DNA from 4 places in the Cohnella sp. LGH genome. Region 2 is predicted to be linked to each of the others. Evidence: riboswitches for the same ligand, from Rfam matches in the RefSeq annotation. Region 2 holds a riboswitch; each other region holds the start of a gene.

Region 1 (4,311 bases), 4.0 Mb from region 2:
GGAATATCCCACTCTCGTTACCGGAGCGGCCGCACAAGACGACAATCCCGGCTACGAGTTGGAGCGAACTCTGGTCCATGAGATTGCGCATCAGTACTGGTACGGGCTTGTGGCCTCCAACGAATTCGAGGAGGCTTGGCTGGACGAAGGCTTTACGTCCTATACCGAGGATAAGCTGATGTCCAGCATTTACGGAGTGCTGCCCAACCTTCCGGTCGAAGCCAGCTATATGACTCATCCCGAGCCGCTGAACCTCTCTTCCTGGAAGTTCAGTTCCTCCGACAGATACGCCGAGAACGTCTACATGAGAGGCAAGCTCGTACTCTCCGCGCTGGAGCGTCAAGTGGGAGACAAAACGATGAGCAAGATTATGCGCACCTACTTCCAGAAGCACAAGTTCAAGCACCCCTCGTTTCAGGACTTCCAGAAAGTCGTAGAGACGGTTACGAAAGAAAAGTGGGACGACTTCTTCAGGGCGTATGTGCAAAAAGGAGAAATGGCGGATTTCTCGGTGGAAGCGATCCAGACAAGACAGACGGACAACGGCTACGAAAGCATCGTCCTGCTCCGGCGCAGCGGAGGCAGCCCCGAGCCCGTGTCGGTATGGTTGCAATTCCAGGACGGCCATTCGATGCGCAAAATATGGGACGGCGTTCAGACCCATGTGCAGCTTAAGCTGGAATCGGCCTCCCCGCTGCTCTATGCGGCGATCGATCCCGGCAATCATATCGTGCTCGACAATCGCAAAATCAACAATTATCTCAAAGCCGAGGTTCCGCCGCAGCAGCGTACCCGATATACAGCCGGCATCGCCCAAATCATAGAAGGCTTGTTCGGAGCTTTGGCTTGGTAGGGGGGAAAGGAAGAAAATGCGCAAACGACTAAAAATGGGATGGGACATGACCGTCCGGCATAAATATGTATTGGTTCTCCTGTTCCTGTACCGCTTGCTCTGGGGATTTTTCCTGTATCGGTTCGTCGATTCAATCGTAACGCCCGTAATCGCGCGTTATCCGGACGAACATCCGAACTCCGACGCCGCACACCTGTTTCTGATCGAAGCCCAGTTCCGCCTGCTGAAGACCGACCTCATCGACGATACGCTATGGCTGCTTGGCGGGCTGCTTCTCCTGAGAATGGTGCTGACCCCTCTGATCAATGCCGGTCTGTTCTACTCCTTCCGTCACTCCGCCGAGGAGGAAGGAACGCGGGTACTATCGGGAGTTCGCAGAGCATGGAAGCCGGTAACCCTGCTCTATTGGATGGAAAGCGCGCTCGTGGCTCTTCCTGCCGCATGGCTGCTGCCGATGGCCAAAAGCCGGTTTTTTGCAGAGCCCTCCTTGACGGATTGGCTGCTGGAACTGCTCCCTTACGCGGCCTGCTGGCTGCTATACGGCTTAGTCGTTCACCTGTTCTGTCTGTTCATGCAGTTCGGAGCGGCTGCGCAAGAAGGAGCGTTAAGCAGTCTGGGGCTGGCGCTGCGCCGAGCCTTCCCTCTGCTCGGCATCACGTTAATCATGGTCGGAATCGGTCTGGCCGTGTCCGCCGCAGCTTGGGCGGTCTCCTTGCTCTGGTCCGGTTTTCTGGCCGTGGCGCTGCATCAAGCTTTTCATTTCGTGCGCTCCTTGCTCAAGCTGTGGACTGCCGCCTCCCAGCATCAGGTATGGGGCGACGCGAAATCGTAAGCTTATCAGGTCCCGACAATCGACAATATTCCTCCCGGGACATTCCCCCGGTTGCGCCGCATTATGGCCGCGACCGGGGTTTGGCGTTATTATCGGCGAGATAAATCTGGGACGAAAGGAGGATATCCGCACGCGATGTCCGTCCCTAGATTAAGGAATTCTAATATAAAAGTTGCAGGAAATTCGTCAGGATAACCGAATATATAAAGCTGAAGAAATCTTAAAATGCCGAGTTCCCGTGAAACGGGGAACGGGGGAACCATCTTTTCGGGTGAGTTGGCTTTGCTTCAAAGGAGCCATAGGGGACCTTCTACCGAACCCTTAAGCTAACCTCGTAGGCATTGGAAGGAGTCGCCGGTTTTGCGTAAAGTGTCAGTTTTCTTGTTTGGTCTTGCACTGCTCTTGGCTTTTCAGGTCGGCAGCGTATTCGCGAGCTCCAAGCTCGACAATGCGATCGAGCCGCTGATCGGAACCGATTACAAGTACGGAGGAACGACCCCGAAGGGCTTCGATTGCTCCGGCTTCACCGGGTACGTCTTCGATCAACTCGGCATCGACCTGCCTCGCACTTCGCGGGATCTGTACGGCTGGGAGAAGAGCTCGAAGATTTCCGACGATGAATTGCGCGCAGGGGACCTCGTATTCTTCAATACGAGCGGTAGCGGCGTCTCTCACGTCGGAATCTACATCGGCAAGAACAAGTTTGCTCACGCCGCTTCCAAGGGCGTAACGATTACCTCTCTCGACGATAAGTACTACGCGAAACGTTATCTGGGCGCTCGCCGTTTCCTCAGCGATGATACCTATGAGAAGATCGCAACGGAAATCGAAGCCGAGGCAGTCGCAAAACAGTAATCCTGAACACGAGCATAAAAGAAGTACCGCCATCCTCTGGGTGGCGGTACTTCTTTTATCTTTCGTCAGGGGGCCGCGTTCAGCGAAATCCATGTCGAACCGTCCCAAAGGAGCAATTGACGCAAATTCGTATCGTAATAGGTCGTAACCCCAGCGATCATTCGGTGGAGCGGACGTTTGGCCGTCGTCCCGACAAGCGGAAGCGCTCCGAGCTTCAAAAATGAGATTCGGCCGTTAGGATCGACCGGGAACTGCGTATAGACGTTCCGGTCGTTCTGGAACGAATACCAGACGTAATTGTCGAGCTGAACCGAATACTCGCCCAGGGCGTTCGCCGCTCTGTCGAAGAAGACGAACCCGGCCGCATCCGCGCGGGCGAGGCCTCCTGTCTTCGCTCCATGCAATTGAGCGTTGGGGTCGTTCAGTCCTTTGACATGCAACGTTCCGATCCGCAAATACCCGACGGACTCCGGCTCGAAGGACGACATGCCCGTTCCGTAACGATTGTTGCCGACCCGGACGATGCTCACGCCGCTCTTCTCAATCGGGGAATAGTAGACCGAGAGGCTTTCGATTGAACCGGAGCTGTTATTGACCGTAACGTATCCCGTATTCGCATTTCGCAAGGTGACTCCTTCGATATGGAATGTCGAAGCCGCCAAAGCATAGACGCCTTCCAACAGTACAGCTGTGTTGACCTTCGTATGCTCAACGTTCAACTGATTGATGACCGTCTCGCTCTCTTCTCCGGTCAAGGCGAAGGGAACGTCGACGTTCGGACGATCCGACTTCAAATAAATGTTATTGAACACGTTGCCCGTACGGATCGTCGAACGGAAATCGATTCCCCGATACGAGAAGTTCTCGATTTCCAATGTATCGTAAGTGACCGAGAACGACTCGGCCCCTTCCCCGTTCGGGCTGTAGATGGCCGTTCCCACATTCTCGATCCTGACGTTGCGAACCGTCGAGCCCCGTTGCAGCGACCATTGCGCCGCCGTGTAGATGCCGACGCGGTCGCCCATCGCTTCTTGATTCGTGATCAAGCCGCTGTCGAAACCTAAAGCAAGGTCCGCAACGACCGATGTTCTTCCCGCCTTCAGAATCGGAGCCTTCGGATTGGCGTTAGAGGCGATAAGTCGGGAGACGAACATGCCCGAGCCGACGAAGTTCTGATTCTGAATCTGCAGCGTCTCTTTAATATGATAGGTTCCCGCAGGTACGAAGACACTCTTCCCGGTGGCGATCGCTTGTTTGAACGCCGCAGTGTCGTCCATTCCATCGTCCGGGATCGCTCCATAATCCGCCACGTTAGCATAGCCGATCCGGTACTCTCCGGAGGTTGGAATCGGAACGCTGCCGCGAGCGACAGAAATATCGTCGATGGCGATCCCGCCTCCCTTGCGAATGCCCCAGGTCAACGCATAATCGTCGGCCGCGCCCGTCGTGAAGGTCAGCCTCGCTACCCGGTATTGGCCGCGGTCGACAATCTGAGCATCCCCGGCCGCTACGTCCGAGCTTCGCCATAGTACATCATGTCCGCCGCTGAAGTTAAAGCCGGATACTGTCCCCGTCGATGCGGATTTTGCATACAAGTAGTAGAAGCCGTCCACGGGCTCCGCTGCGAACGCTTTGTACTTAAACGTTATCGTATACTGGGTATTCGCCGTCAGCTTCAGCTTCTCGGAATCCGAAGTCAGAAACTCCTTCCACTCCTCCGTCGTTCCCGCCGACGCTTTGACGACGTATTGTCCGTTAATTCGCTTGTCCG
Region 2 (4,311 bases):
CCTCATAGCCCAATCTGACCAATTCCCGGCCGAGATTGGAGCCGAATCGTCCTAGACCGATAATGACGAACTGATTTAATTTCATCCTTTTCCGTCCTCTACCCGATGATAATTTTACCTTCCGCAAATCGATACAGCACCCGAACCTGTCTTGGACCAAGGGCATAGGATAGCGTGAGCGGGCCGAGCCGTCCAATAAACATCAAAGCAATAATGACGATTTTGCCCGTCAGCGTCAGTTGCGTCGTCAATCCGATGCTTAGCCCTACCGTTCCGAAAGCCGATGCCGCCTCAAACAAAATCATTAGAAAATGGTGATCCTCTGTTGTCAACAAAATCATCGTAGCGATCAAAATAAGTCCGAACGAGAAAAGCGTTATCGTCAAAGCCTTATAGACCCGTTCGCGCGCCAGCCTGTATCTGAAAAATACAACATCTTCCTTCCCTCTCACCATAGCGGCTACCGCGCCCAAAAGAGCCGTAAAAGTCGTCGTTTTGATGCCTCCCCCGGTTGAACCGGGAGAAGCACCGATAAACATCAGCAGAACGATAAAGAATTGCGTGGATTGCCGCAGCCCGGCTAGATCGACCGTGTTGACACCGGCCGTTCTCGGCGACACGGATTGCATAAACGATGCCAGCAGCTTCTCGCCTAAGGTCATTGGCGCCAGCGTCTTGCCGTTCGAATATTCGAAAATAAAAATAACGATCGCGCCCACAACAATTAAAATACCGGAAGTGCTTAAAACGACCTTGGAGTGCAGTGATAGTCTGCGGTTCGCTCGGCGGATGTCCGCCAAGTCGGAAAGTACGATAAACCCTAGCCCTCCCAGTATAATCAGCAGCATCGTCACAATGTTTACAACAGGGTCATTTGCGTAATCGACTAAGCTTCGAAAATCTCCCATTACATCAAACCCGGCATTGTTGAAAAACGATATCGCGTGGAAGACCCCCTTGTAGATTGCCTCGCCAGGAGGCATATCTTGCAAAAATCTAAACGAGAGCAAAAGGGCCCCTACCAACTCGATCGATAACGCATAAAACCAAACCTTGCGGACGAGACGAATGATCCCCTCAATGCTCGTCTGGTTAAAGGCTTCACGTAAAATCAGCCTTTCCTTCAACGAAATTTTTCTTTTGAGTACAATGGCGAATAAGGTGGACATGGTCATAAACCCGAGTCCTCCCAGTTGGATCAAACCGAGAATGATCCATTGCCCGCCCAGTGTCCAATACGTCCCCGTGTCGACCACGACAAGACCTGTGACGCAGGTTGCGGAGGTCGCGGTAAACAAAGCGTCGATAAACGAAGGAGTTCGCTCGGATACATGTGCAAACGGCATCATCAAAAGCAGCGAACCGAGCATTACAATCCCCGCAAACCCCAGAACAAGAATTCTTGGGGGACTGGCGATCAGCTTTCCGAATGCTGTACGCAATCAGATCCCCCCTGTTAACCAATAATAATTTTGCCTTCGGCATAGCGGTATAGCTGTCTCCCGGATCTGGGTCCCAGAGCATAGGTAAGCGTAAGCGGCCCCAATCGTCCCATGAACATTAAGAGAGTAATGGTCAGCTTTCCTGCCAGCGTTAGGTTTTCAGTCAGTCCCATCGATAATCCGACTGTACCGAAGGCCGATGTGGCTTCGAACAAAATTTTCAGGAAGCTTGCATCCTCAGTCGTTGCCAGAATCATCGTTCCAAGCATAACGATGCCGATACAAAAAAGCGTAACTGTGACCGCTTTGTATACCCTCTCCTGAGCAAGGCGAAGCCGGAACAGCACCACGTCTTCTTTGCCGCGAATCATTGCTAATACCGCGCCCACGAGAACTGCAAACGTCGTAGTCTTAATGCCTCCGCCAGTGGAACCCGGCGAAGCCCCGATAAACATCAAAATGATAATAAAAAATTGCGTCGCTTGACGAAAGTCGGAAATACTTTCCGTCGTTACTCCTCCGGAACGAGTCGTAACTGAGTGAAATAGCGAGCTTAACACTTTCTGCCCAAAGCTATCCTCAGCGATTGAGCGAGTATTCGTAAATTCGAAAATCAGAATAATCAAAGCACCTATCACGATCAGAGCCGCCGAAACGCTGAGTACGACTTTCGTGTGCAGCGAAAATTTCTTCTTTTTCCGAACCTCGAACAAATCGGCAAGCACGATAAAGCCGAAGCCCCCCAAAATGATCAGCAGCATCGAAACAAAATTCATGTAAACGTCCGAAGCGTACTTCGAGAAGCTGCTGAAATCCCCGGACAAATCGAAGCCCGCATTGTTGAAAATAGAAATCGCATGAAATACGCCATGATAGAGCGCCCGGCCAAGCGGCATATCGATTGAGAAGCGGATTGTGTACAACAAAGCTCCGACCAGTTCCAGCGCCAATGCGTAGAAAATGACTTTGCGCACGAGTCGGACAAGTCCCTCTATGCTGCCTTGGTTCAGCGATTCCTGCAATATCAGCCTTTCCTTAAGGGAAATCCGCCTGCGCAACATGAGCGCAAACAACGTCGCCATCGTCATAAAGCCGATACCGCCAATCTGAATCAGCAGCAAGATGACCCAGTGGCCGAACGTCGAGAAATAGGAGCCCGTATCAAACAGCACAAGGCCGGTCACGCATGCTGCCGAGGTTGCGGTGAACAAAGCGTCCACGAAGGAAGTCGGCTCCCGGCTCGCCGATGCGACGGGCAGCATTAGCAGTACGGTTCCCGTCAATATAATGAAAGAAAATCCGAGCAGCAAAATTCTCGGAGGAGAGGCATATAGCCATCTCGCTGCTTTTTTGAACAAATTCATCCACCTCGACTGCTTTTTTACGCAAACAAAAAAAGCACTGGAACCCCAGTGCCTACACTGCACGCGATTCCTGTTCGTATAACGCCTACGAGGTTAGCTGTCGGGTTCGGGCTCGAACAGGCTGCCCTATCCTTCCGCGTCGATCGCGATGGAATTCACCCCGGGATGTTCGAATACAATAGTGGTTGTACACGCCATCCGTTGGTTCCCCCGTTTTCTGCAAGCAGAAACTCGGCCGTTCTATCGTAAAAAGACGTACCATCGAATTATAGTCCTTACCCCGCGGAGGAACAACGTCAAAAAGGGGGCAATCCGGCTCGTTTAAGCGGTTGTATGCATAATTCTCCGGGGGATTTGGCATCGGACAGTCATTATCGCTTCGTTTGCTTTCATTTTCGCTGAAAATGCGAGATACTTAATGAAAAAAACGGTGAAGCGAAGCGCGAAGCCACTGTATCCGTTTACTTGAAATTTTTGCAGGCGAGGAGAGAAGCCGTATGATCGAAAATCGACCGCTTCCGCTGGACAAACGTTGGGTTTGGACGGCCGCGATCGGGCTAGCGTTTTTTTTACTGATACAAGTGTTCCCCATATCGGGGCAATTGTTCTCCATGAATACTTCCACCGTGCTGACAAGAGCCGAAGTGGAGCAGCGGGCGATCGTTTGGGCCGCCGACAAATTCGGCGTGGCAGCCTCGGATATTAACAAAACGACGGTAACGCATATGACCGATAGCCGGACGAACGGCTACTTGTCCAAGCAAGCGTTGACGGGCGAATACGATAAGCTGTGGGCCGCAGCGACTCCGACCGACGTCTACGTCGTGGAGCTGTACGTGAACGGCACGCCGGGCTCTTTGGCCGTCTCGCTCCATATGGAATCAGGCGATCTGGTCGCTTGGCGTCATGTCGAAGAGTCCTCCGGCCGCGATGGAGACGGACCGGCATCGGAGGAGAAGGCGACGGCCGATCAAGCGGCCAACGCGCTTCAATACGCCTCCTCATTCGGCATTCGTTCAGGCGATTGGGAATGGACTGGCGTTCGTCTCGCCAGCGGCGGCTTCGAGTACGCTTCCCGGCAAGACAACATTGGAGAAGCGAAGCTGCTGCTTCAAGTCGACTCTCCTTCTACCGTCGGTTCAACCCCCTCCGCAAGCTGGCAGGGCGGCACAGTCGCTTACCGGGTCGAGCTGCCGAAATCGTTTATCGATTATATGGACAATCAGGAGCAATGGGCCTCTATGCTGTCCGTATTCGGCTTCATTTTGCCCCAAGTGCTGCTGTTCATTCTGGCGATTATCTATACGGGTACCCACGGAGGACACTCTTCCTACCGCCGAGGCATTTTTCTGGCGCTCGTCTTTTTCGCGCTGTATGCGGGACTGACCTATAATATGATTCCGGGCCTGAGAGCGGGAACGTGGGAGGCGGGAATCCGCGGGGGGGATACTGTCAGTGTGACGGTCAGCCTCGTTACCTATGCGGCAATGGCGCTGCTTACTTAT
Region 3 (4,311 bases), 1.1 Mb from region 2:
CGGGAGTGATGGCGATTGCCGGGCCCAAATAAGGGACGATGCTCGTACAAGCGGCGATAACGGCGAGCACAAGGGAGTAGTCCAGTCCGATAATGAGATAGCCGATGTACAGCAGCACGCCGATACAAGCGCTGACGATGATCTGGCCGCGAATGTACGAGCTGATCTGATGGTTCATCTCCAGCATGACGCCGAAGGAGCGGCCTCTGAGCTTAGTCGGCACGAATCCAAGCACGAACGGGGCCAGTTTCTTGCGGTCTTTGAGCAGGTAGAACAGGACGAAGGGAACCGTGATGATCGCCAGCACCGTCTCGGTAATTCGGCCTACCAACCCGCCTATTCCCGACCAAGCGTTGCTGAGAAGGGTCGAAGCGCGCGAGGAGAACTCGTCCGTGAGCTTGGCCGTATCAATTCCGATCATGCTTTGCAGCTCGTTGAAATACTTGTTTCCAATCAGTTCCTCGAACTTGGCCTGCGCGTTCTGCGTGTAGGTCGGGAACTGGGAGATCAGGCTGGCGATTTGCTCGCTGAGCAGGGGGACGACTTTCATAACTACGAGCGTCAGTACCGTAATAATGACAAGGTACAGCCCAAGGATGGAATAAAGGCGTTTTACTTTGCGATGCTCCAAATAGTCGACGATCGGATTAAGGAGGTAGTACGCGACTCCGGCTAACAGGAACGGTAGGAATACGGTTTCCAGCACGACGGTCAGCGGATGAAAAACATAGGAAATCTTGTCCAAAATAAAAATATTCAAGCCAATCAACAGGATGACGACGAGGAACAGAACAAATTTCCGGTCGATCAGTCCTTTAATGCCTTCCGATAGTTTGCTAGAGCTCTGCATGGGGCTTCCTCCTTCTTTGTTCTATTGTAACCGACGGGAAAGCCGTCCGACAAATTTGTCCGCTGCCGAATTTCACGGATGAAATTTCTCAGGGTTGACAGGGCGGGCAGCTGTAAATTATAGTTTAGTTACGCTTAGTTTCCGGAAACTTCCGGAAAGCGGGGGAACCAATCTTTTGGGGCGAATCATGGATTGCTCATGTAGGGAACCATCTATCCCGAGCCCGACAGCTAACCTCGTTTGCACTGGATGGGTCATAAGTTGCTCATTCTTTTGACCCGTTAAGGGTCTTTTTCTGTCTTTACGGACCCTTGTCCGCAGTAGGGATGGTCTACTGCGCGCAGGGTCTATTTAACGTTCGGACGAAAGGGGGTATCGCGGGGCTTGGAACGGATTCGTTCTCGAATTCGAATGAATATACATGGAGGAGGAAGGCCGCATGGCGCAGCCAAAGTATATCACCGATATCGGAAAGATCTCTCACATCCCCGAGGAACAACGTGAGAAGCTGAAGAAGATTACCGACAAGTTCGTGTTTCGCGTGAACGAATATTACTTGAATCTGATCGATTGGAACGATCCGCACGATCCGATTCGCAAGCTCGTTATTCCGAATGAAGGGGAGCTGGAGGAATACGGACGTTGGGACGCTTCGGACGAGGATACGAACTACGTGGTCAAAGGCTGCCAGCACAAGTATTCGTCGACGGCGCTGCTGATTGTCTCCGAGGTGTGCGGAGCCTACTGTCGCTACTGCTTCCGCAAGCGGCTGTTCCGCAACGACGTCAAGGAAGCGACCTCGGACATCGAGCCGGGCCTGCAGTATATCGCCAACCATCCTGAGATTAGCAACGTGCTGCTGACCGGAGGCGACAGCCTCATCCTTGCCACGCCTAAACTGCGCGCGATTTTGCATAGATTACGCGAAATCGAACATGTGAAGATCATTCGACTCGGCTCGAAAATCCCTGTCTTTAATCCGATGAGGATTTACGAGGACGAGGAGCTTCTGGAGACGATCCGCGAGTTTTCCAACGCGAACAAGCGCATCTACGTGATGGCTCATATCAATCATCCTCGCGAAATTACGCCGGAAGCGGTACGAGGCTTCCAAGCGCTGCACGACGCCGGAGCGATCGTCGTTAACCAGACGCCTGTGCTTAGAGGCATCAACGACGATCCTGAGGTGCTCGGCGAGTTGCTGGACCGGCTGAGCTGGGCTGGCGTAACGCCCTACTATTTTTTCATCAACCGACCCGTGGCGGGCAACAACGATTTCGTGCTGCCGTTAGCTAGAGTGTACGATATCGTCGAGAAGGCGAAAGCTCGTACCTCCGGTTTAGGCAAGAGAGTGCGCCTGTCTATGAGCCATACGTCGGGCAAAATCGAAATTTTGGCGATCGAGAACGGCAAAGCCTATCTGAAATATCATCAATCCCGCGACGGCAACTACGGGAAATTCATGATGCTGGATTGTCCCGACGACGCGGCCTGGTTCGACGATCTTCCGGGGAGCGAGCGCTATTGGAAAAAGCCGCAGAAACGGACGAAGGAAGTCGTCTCCGTGAACGAATTGCCTGATGTTCCGCGCAAGCGCGAGCGGAGGGCGGAAGTGCCGAGTTAAAGCCATAAGGGTTCCACAGGAGCCGCCTCCAGTGTACGCGCAGGGCGACGATGTCGCTCTCCGTGTTGCCGAGGCGGCTCTTATTCGCGCGCTTCGCTTGATTGCTACCGGATGCGACAAAGGTTCCGCGATTTCTCGTTGACTGTTTGACAAGCTTCTCGACGGCAGAAAGGTAAAATCTATTCATTCCAATATTGGAGGAATGGATAGGGATGGCGTTGGGAAGCAAAACGGTCTTATTCGCGCTTGCCATTTTGCTGGCGGCGCAAGGCATTGCGCAAGCGAAGGGGGTTCAGTCCGGGCAATGGAGCGGCAGCAAGCCCGCGGAGGCGAAAGCATTTCCCGAGATGTATACCGAAGTGGCGGGAGTACTCGGTTTTCGGGGCGGAGGCGATAGAAGCGCGCCGTCTTACGGGACCGTTGAGATGCAGACGTATCGCCCCGCAATCGCTTGGGAGAAGAAGACGAAGAGCAGCTCATGGGGCGGCGGAGCGGGCTGGACGGGACAGCCGGCGATCGTCCAATGGCAGCCGGAAGTGCTCGCGTCGATGAACGTTAAGCCGAAGTTTCGTTCCAAGCCGAATTTTACCGAGGTCATCTATGCCTCTTTGGACGGATACGTCTATTTTCTGGAGCTGGAAACAGGCGAGGAGACGAGAAGTCCGATCCGGGTCGGCAACCCGATTAAAGGCAGCGTGTCCGTAGATGCGCGCGGGTATCCGCTGCTGTACGTCGGAGAGGGAATCCCCGAGAACGGAACGATCGGATTTAACCTGTATAGCCTGATCGACCAGAAGCGGCTGCTGCGCGTTAACGGCATCGATTCCTTCGCTTATCGGCGGTGGGGGGCGTTCGACGGCTCCGCTCTGTTCAACCGCTATGACGATACGCTTACCGTAGGCGGGGAGAACGGGCTGTTGTACCGCGTCAAGCTGAATACGGCTTTCGATCCGCAGCGGAAGACGCTTTCGATCAAGCCGGTCGTGAGCAAATTCCGCTATCGTATAAGCGGCAACAATTATCAGGGCATCGAGAATTCGCTGGCGGCGTTCGGCGACCTCGTTTATTTTGCCGATAACGGGGGAAGCGTGCTGGCGGTGAACGTTCGGACGAACGAGGCGGTATGGGCGCTCCCGGCGCTCGACGATACGGATGCGACGATCGTTGTGGAAGCCGAGGACGGAATTCCGTACTTGTACACCGGAACGGAAGTCGACAAGCAGGGAAGAAAGGGCTACGCCTATTTGCGCAAAATCAACGGGCTAACCGGCCAGGTCGTCTGGCAGATGAAATACGAATGTTTGTCCGTCGTCGGCGGAGATCATCCCGTCAACGGCGGCGTACTGGCGACGCCGGTCGTCGGCAAGGGGAATATTTCCGATCTCGTCGTGTTCACGATCGCCCGCTACGGCAAGCTTGGGGAGGGGCTGATGGTCGCCTTGGACAAAAAGACAGGCAAGGAGACTTGGCGGCTCCCGATGAAACGCTATGCCTGGTCGTCTCCGACCGACGTCTACGATGCCAAGGGCAACGGTTATTTGTTACAGGCCGATTCCGGCGGGGTCGTCACCGTCGTCTCCGCCGGGGATGGCCGCGTTCGAGGCAGCATGACAGTAGGCTCAAATATCGAAGCTTCTCCGGCGGTATTCGGCAACTATGCCGTCGTCGCTTCGCGCGGCGGCAAGCTTTACGGGATTAAGCTGGAATGATCGGAGGAAACTCCGGCGATTCGCCAAGGTAAGCGAGGAGCGCTTCGGACGAACTCGAAACGGAGCTCGGATTGAAGCGTTCCCCGATCGCGCAAACGAATTTGCAGAGGGAGCGTTACGGAGGCTGA
Region 4 (4,311 bases), 1.5 Mb from region 2:
CACTATAATCGTGCCGATCTCGACGATGAACATCACCGGATTTTTCATCATGCTGACCGGATTCAGCTTAATGAAGCTCGCTTTGATTGCTTGGGACACCAACGGTCCTGTGAACAAGCTTTTCTTACGATTGTCATTCATTGCGGCTTCTCCCCGTTTCCATTAGCGGATAGTCAAGTACTCGGCGATCGGACCCAGAACGATGACCGGCAAGAAAGTCAGCGCTCCTATCAGAATTACGGTACCGATCAATAAGAAGGTGAACAATGCGTTGTCCGTGCGGAATGTTCCGCTTGTCTCCGGCACCCATTGCTTGCGGGTTAGCGACCCGGCAACCGCAAGCATTGCAATCATTGAGACATATCGGCCGAAGAACATAACCAGACCGGTCGAGATGTTCCAGAATGGAGTATTGTCGGCCAGCCCCTCGAATCCGGAACCGTTGTTAGCCGCGGATGACGTATATTCATACAGCACCTGCGTGATGCCGTGAAATCCGGGATTCGTTATGGCGCCTTTGCCCAGATCGGTGAGGAAAGCGATCGCCGTCGGTGCGAGAATGATGAACGGATGCGCCAAAATGACGATCGCGATCAGCTTCATCTCACGGGGCTCGATCTTCCGACCGAGAAACTCCGGCGTACGCCCGACCATCAAGCCGCAGATGAAGACGGCGAGAATCGCGTACATCAGCATATTGATCAATCCGACACCTTTGCCTCCGAACACGACGTTTAGCATCATTTCGGCAAGGGGCACAAGACCGCCAAGCGGCGTCAGCGTATCGTGCATGTTGTTGACCGTTCCCGTTGTCGCCGCCGTCGTAACGGTTGTGAACAAGGCGGATTGGGCGATGCCGAAGCGTACTTCCTTTCCTTCCATGCTACCCTGCGAAGCGTCGATGCCCAGTGCATTCAGGGCCGGATTGCCGCTTTTCTCGGCCGTATAAGCGATCGTCAGGAATACGAGGAACAAAATCATCATCGCCGAAAAAATAACCCAGCCCTGCTTTTTACTTTTGGCGAATCTGCCGTACATGAATGGAAGACCGGCAGAGAGCGACCACATCGAAATCATTTCGATGACGTTCGTCAACCCGTTCGGATTCTCGAACGGATGCGAGGAGTTCGCTCCGAAAAAACCGCCTCCATTGGTGCCTAAATGTTTGATCGACTCAAGCGAGGCGACCGGACCGATCGCAATTTGCTGAACCGAGCCCTCCAGAGTCGTTAATGACAAGGTCGGGTCCAAGGTTTGCGGCACTTGCAGCGCAACCAATGCCAAAGTAACGATGATCGCTAATGGGAAGAAGATCCGGGTATGGGCTTTGACGAAATCCTCGAAGAAATTACCGAGCGTGTTCCCTTTGCTGGTGATCCCTCTGACGAAAGCGACTGCCACTGACAAACCGGTGGCCGCCGATGTAAACATCATCATCATGATGACCGCCATTTGCGAGAAATAGGTCAAACCGGTTTCGCCGCTGTAGTGCTGAAGATTCGTATTGGTCATAAAGCTGATGATCGTATTTATCACGAGCGTCGGCTCCATATTGCCGATGTCGTTCGGGTTTAACGGCAGTCCGGTCTGCACGCGAAGCATCGCGTAACATAAGGCAACCAAAACCATATTGGTCAAAACGAAGCTGAGCGCATATTTTTTCCAGCTCATTCCGACTCTATTATTTAGCCCAATGATCCTAAAAATCAGTTTTTCAAACGGACCAAACACTTTGTCCGTACGGTTGGATTCGTTCGAGAACACATGGTACATGTAGTTCCCGAGCGGTTTCGCGATCAGCATCAGAATGCCGATCACAACGACAATTTGCAAAATATCCATAGCCGTTCCTCCTTGTGGCTCGATCGACTGCGTGCGAAGTCCCTCTAAAATTTGTCAGGGTGAAGCAGTGCATAAACGAGATAAATGAACAACGCTCCCGTAAAAATCAATACGATTGTCATGAGCTTTCCCCTTCCGTTTCGTCGATCGATCTGTCGCACCAGACGATAAACCCGGCGACTAGGGCGAAGGAAGCGACCAAGGTTAAAATCATCCATAGATCCATCATCTCTACACGTCCTTTACGATTAATCCGTCCAACTTCCGAGCAAAAATCCGACATCGTTGGCTTGCGTATGCACGATATAAGAAGCGCCTAGCTTTCTGTAAATCACTTCGGGATGCGATGCGCCGGTTACGACCGTAATCGCCTTACAAGACCAATTGGCGAGCAGCAGCAAGTACTGACAACTTAGCGGTAAACTTGATTCGAAAATGAATACACGACCGATCGGGAACGAAGGTACAGAATTTTCCTTAATTGAGACGGTGTCTACGCGGAGTATACAGTCTACTCCAAGGCCTCTTAGCTCCCTCTCTTCCCTGCCGTTATTCGTCAGCACCGCTACTGGAATCCGATGAATTCGAAGGAGCTTGATAAATCTTTTACCCGCCTCGTTCGGTGCGGCAATCAGGATATGACGTTGTTCCATAGGTTCGGTTCCTCCTTCCCGGATATCGGAAGAAGGCAACAAAAAAGAAGCTTTGGGCACAGAGGAACCTTTGCCCGCGGCTTCTTCGACCAAAACGCTAGTCTGATGTCGGCTCGCGAAAAGTGTTGCCTCTCCCGATACGCTTACGAGGTTAGCTGCCGGATTCGGGCGTGAGAGTCGCCCTACGCTCGGAACGGTTAAGTGCCGAACGATTCACCCCATGGAGCCGATTTCGGATCCTGTCGGTTCCCCCGATCCTTTTCGTTTAAGGATTCAGCGTCTAAATTTGAAAATACTTTTCATAAAATGGCATAATTAAAACGCAACTGATCGCTCTCTGCGTCGCGACTGGGCTTACAAGCTTCATCATCCTCTCCGAAGAAGCAATTTCTGTGTGGAGCTCCACGCATCATGGCCGTATCGTACTCCTAGCCATAAAACCTGTAAAGCAGCGCACGGTTCAAAATGAATGGATTTCGGTAAAATTCATTGGTTACAACGATTTATATGGAAATAATCTTCGATTATCTCGTGTATTCTCTTTATTGTGCAGTTTTACATCCATTTTTATAGTATTTTTACACCTCTAAACGGTTTATTTTATCCCTTTTTTACAGTAATCTAATAGAGCAGAATACTGGAATATGGACGGGGGGACGGGGGAAGTCGTGCGAATTATTCGAGCTTTATGGAGGTCGTGGTGGTCTTATGCAAGCATCACGCTGCTGATCGCCCTCATGACAGTGGCCTTGCACCCGCTCGTACTTGCGATCGATTTGGTCAATATAGCGCTGATCTATTTATTTCCTGTGCTCGTCAGTGCCGTGTATTGGGGGTTACGTCCGGCAATCTATACGGCAATCGCGGCTGTTCTGGCGCTCGATTTTTTCTTCATTCCGCCAAAGCTGAGCTTCACCGTGGCAGACTTGCGTTATCTCATTTCATTTTGCGTTTTTTTGGCCGTTGCCGCGTTGACCTCCAGTCTTGCGGCAAGGCTGAAGCAGCAGCTGCTTTATTCCAAACAGAAAGAGGCGCACACTGCTTCGCTCTATGCGCTGAGCAAGCAGATGAGCGCCATTACGGACATCCACGCTTTGCTGGATAATGTCTCCCTCCATGTCTCTCAGACCATTGGCACGGAAATTGCGATTTACTTGCCGGATGATCGGAACAATCTGGTGCTGACCCACCGTTCCGATTCTCTTAGCGATTGGGGGCAGAGTAAAGCAGAGCAGGTAATTGCGAAGCTGGCGTTCGATGACGGCGAAGCAGCCGGATACGGGTCCAACACTTTAAGAGATGCTCCAGGCTATTACCTCCCGTTGAGAACCGAAGACCGCGTATATGGCGTTCTGGCGCTTAATATGAGAGATTGGACTAAAGGATTCACGACCGAACAGCAGCAAATGATGGAAGCGATAGGCGGATTGGCGGCCAGCGCCATCGCTCGCGTGAAGTTGGCTGAAGAGGCGAAAATCGCTCATTTGTCGGCTGAATCGGAACGACTTCGTACAGCTATTCTGGATTCCGTTTCTCATGAACTGCGAACCCCGCTAGCAGCCATAATCGGCTCGTCAACCGGTCTGATCGCGGGAGACAACCTTTTTACTTCGGAGGACCGGATGGAACTGCTCATCACCATTCGGGATGGCGCGCTTCGTATGAACCGACTCGTAATCAACCTTCTCAGCATGGTGCAATTGGAAAGCGGTATGTTGCGTCTTAGAAAAAATTGGTGCGACATGGAGGATCTGATCGGCGTTACGCTTGCGCAAGTTAAAGATTTTCAGCAGCATCGGCGGCTGCGGGTACAGCT

The links. Region 2 has a riboswitch for cyclic di-AMP ahead of J4772_RS20090 (TrkH family potassium uptake protein). Riboswitches for the same ligand answer to the same signal wherever they lie in the genome.
Region 1: it holds a riboswitch for cyclic di-AMP, as region 2 does, so the genes downstream of both, J4772_RS02835 (C40 family peptidase) here and J4772_RS20090 (TrkH family potassium uptake protein) in region 2, are expected to answer to the same signal.
Region 3: it holds a riboswitch for cyclic di-AMP, as region 2 does, so the genes downstream of both, J4772_RS15140 (KamA family radical SAM protein) here and J4772_RS20090 (TrkH family potassium uptake protein) in region 2, are expected to answer to the same signal.
Region 4: it holds a riboswitch for cyclic di-AMP, as region 2 does, so the genes downstream of both, J4772_RS13535 (HAD family hydrolase) here and J4772_RS20090 (TrkH family potassium uptake protein) in region 2, are expected to answer to the same signal.

Annotation. Positions count from the first base shown of each region.
Region 1 covers NZ_CP072117.1:712,153-716,463, reverse strand. Annotated here, with positions in the region: gene J4772_RS02845 (M1 family metallopeptidase) at 1-853, shown strand, start outside; gene J4772_RS02840 (hypothetical protein) at 870-1,685, shown strand; cyclic di-AMP (ydaO/yuaA leader) riboswitch at 1,902-2,041, shown strand; gene J4772_RS02835 (C40 family peptidase) at 2,046-2,540, shown strand; gene J4772_RS02830 (glycosyl hydrolase family 28-related protein) at 2,606-4,311, opposite strand, start outside.
Region 2 covers NZ_CP072117.1:4,668,828-4,673,138, forward strand. Annotated here, with positions in the region: gene J4772_RS20080 (potassium channel family protein) at 1-85, opposite strand, end outside; gene J4772_RS20085 (TrkH family potassium uptake protein) at 99-1,442, opposite strand; gene J4772_RS20090 (TrkH family potassium uptake protein) at 1,457-2,806, opposite strand; cyclic di-AMP (ydaO/yuaA leader) riboswitch at 2,873-3,053, opposite strand; gene J4772_RS20095 (CPBP family intramembrane glutamic endopeptidase) at 3,304-4,311, shown strand, end outside.
Region 3 covers NZ_CP072117.1:3,559,750-3,564,060, reverse strand. Annotated here, with positions in the region: gene J4772_RS15145 (AI-2E family transporter) at 1-850, opposite strand, end outside; cyclic di-AMP (ydaO/yuaA leader) riboswitch at 972-1,110, shown strand; gene J4772_RS15140 (KamA family radical SAM protein) at 1,290-2,474, shown strand; gene J4772_RS15135 (outer membrane protein assembly factor BamB family protein) at 2,687-4,183, shown strand; gene J4772_RS15130 (hypothetical protein) at 4,162-4,311, opposite strand, start outside.
Region 4 covers NZ_CP072117.1:3,185,903-3,190,213, reverse strand. Annotated here, with positions in the region: gene kdpB (potassium-transporting ATPase subunit KdpB) at 1-141, opposite strand, end outside; gene kdpA (potassium-transporting ATPase subunit KdpA) at 163-1,842, opposite strand; gene kdpF (K(+)-transporting ATPase subunit F) at 1,887-1,964, opposite strand; gene J4772_RS13535 (HAD family hydrolase) at 2,091-2,495, opposite strand; cyclic di-AMP (ydaO/yuaA leader) riboswitch at 2,620-2,784, opposite strand; gene J4772_RS13530 (ATP-binding protein) at 3,164-4,311, shown strand, end outside.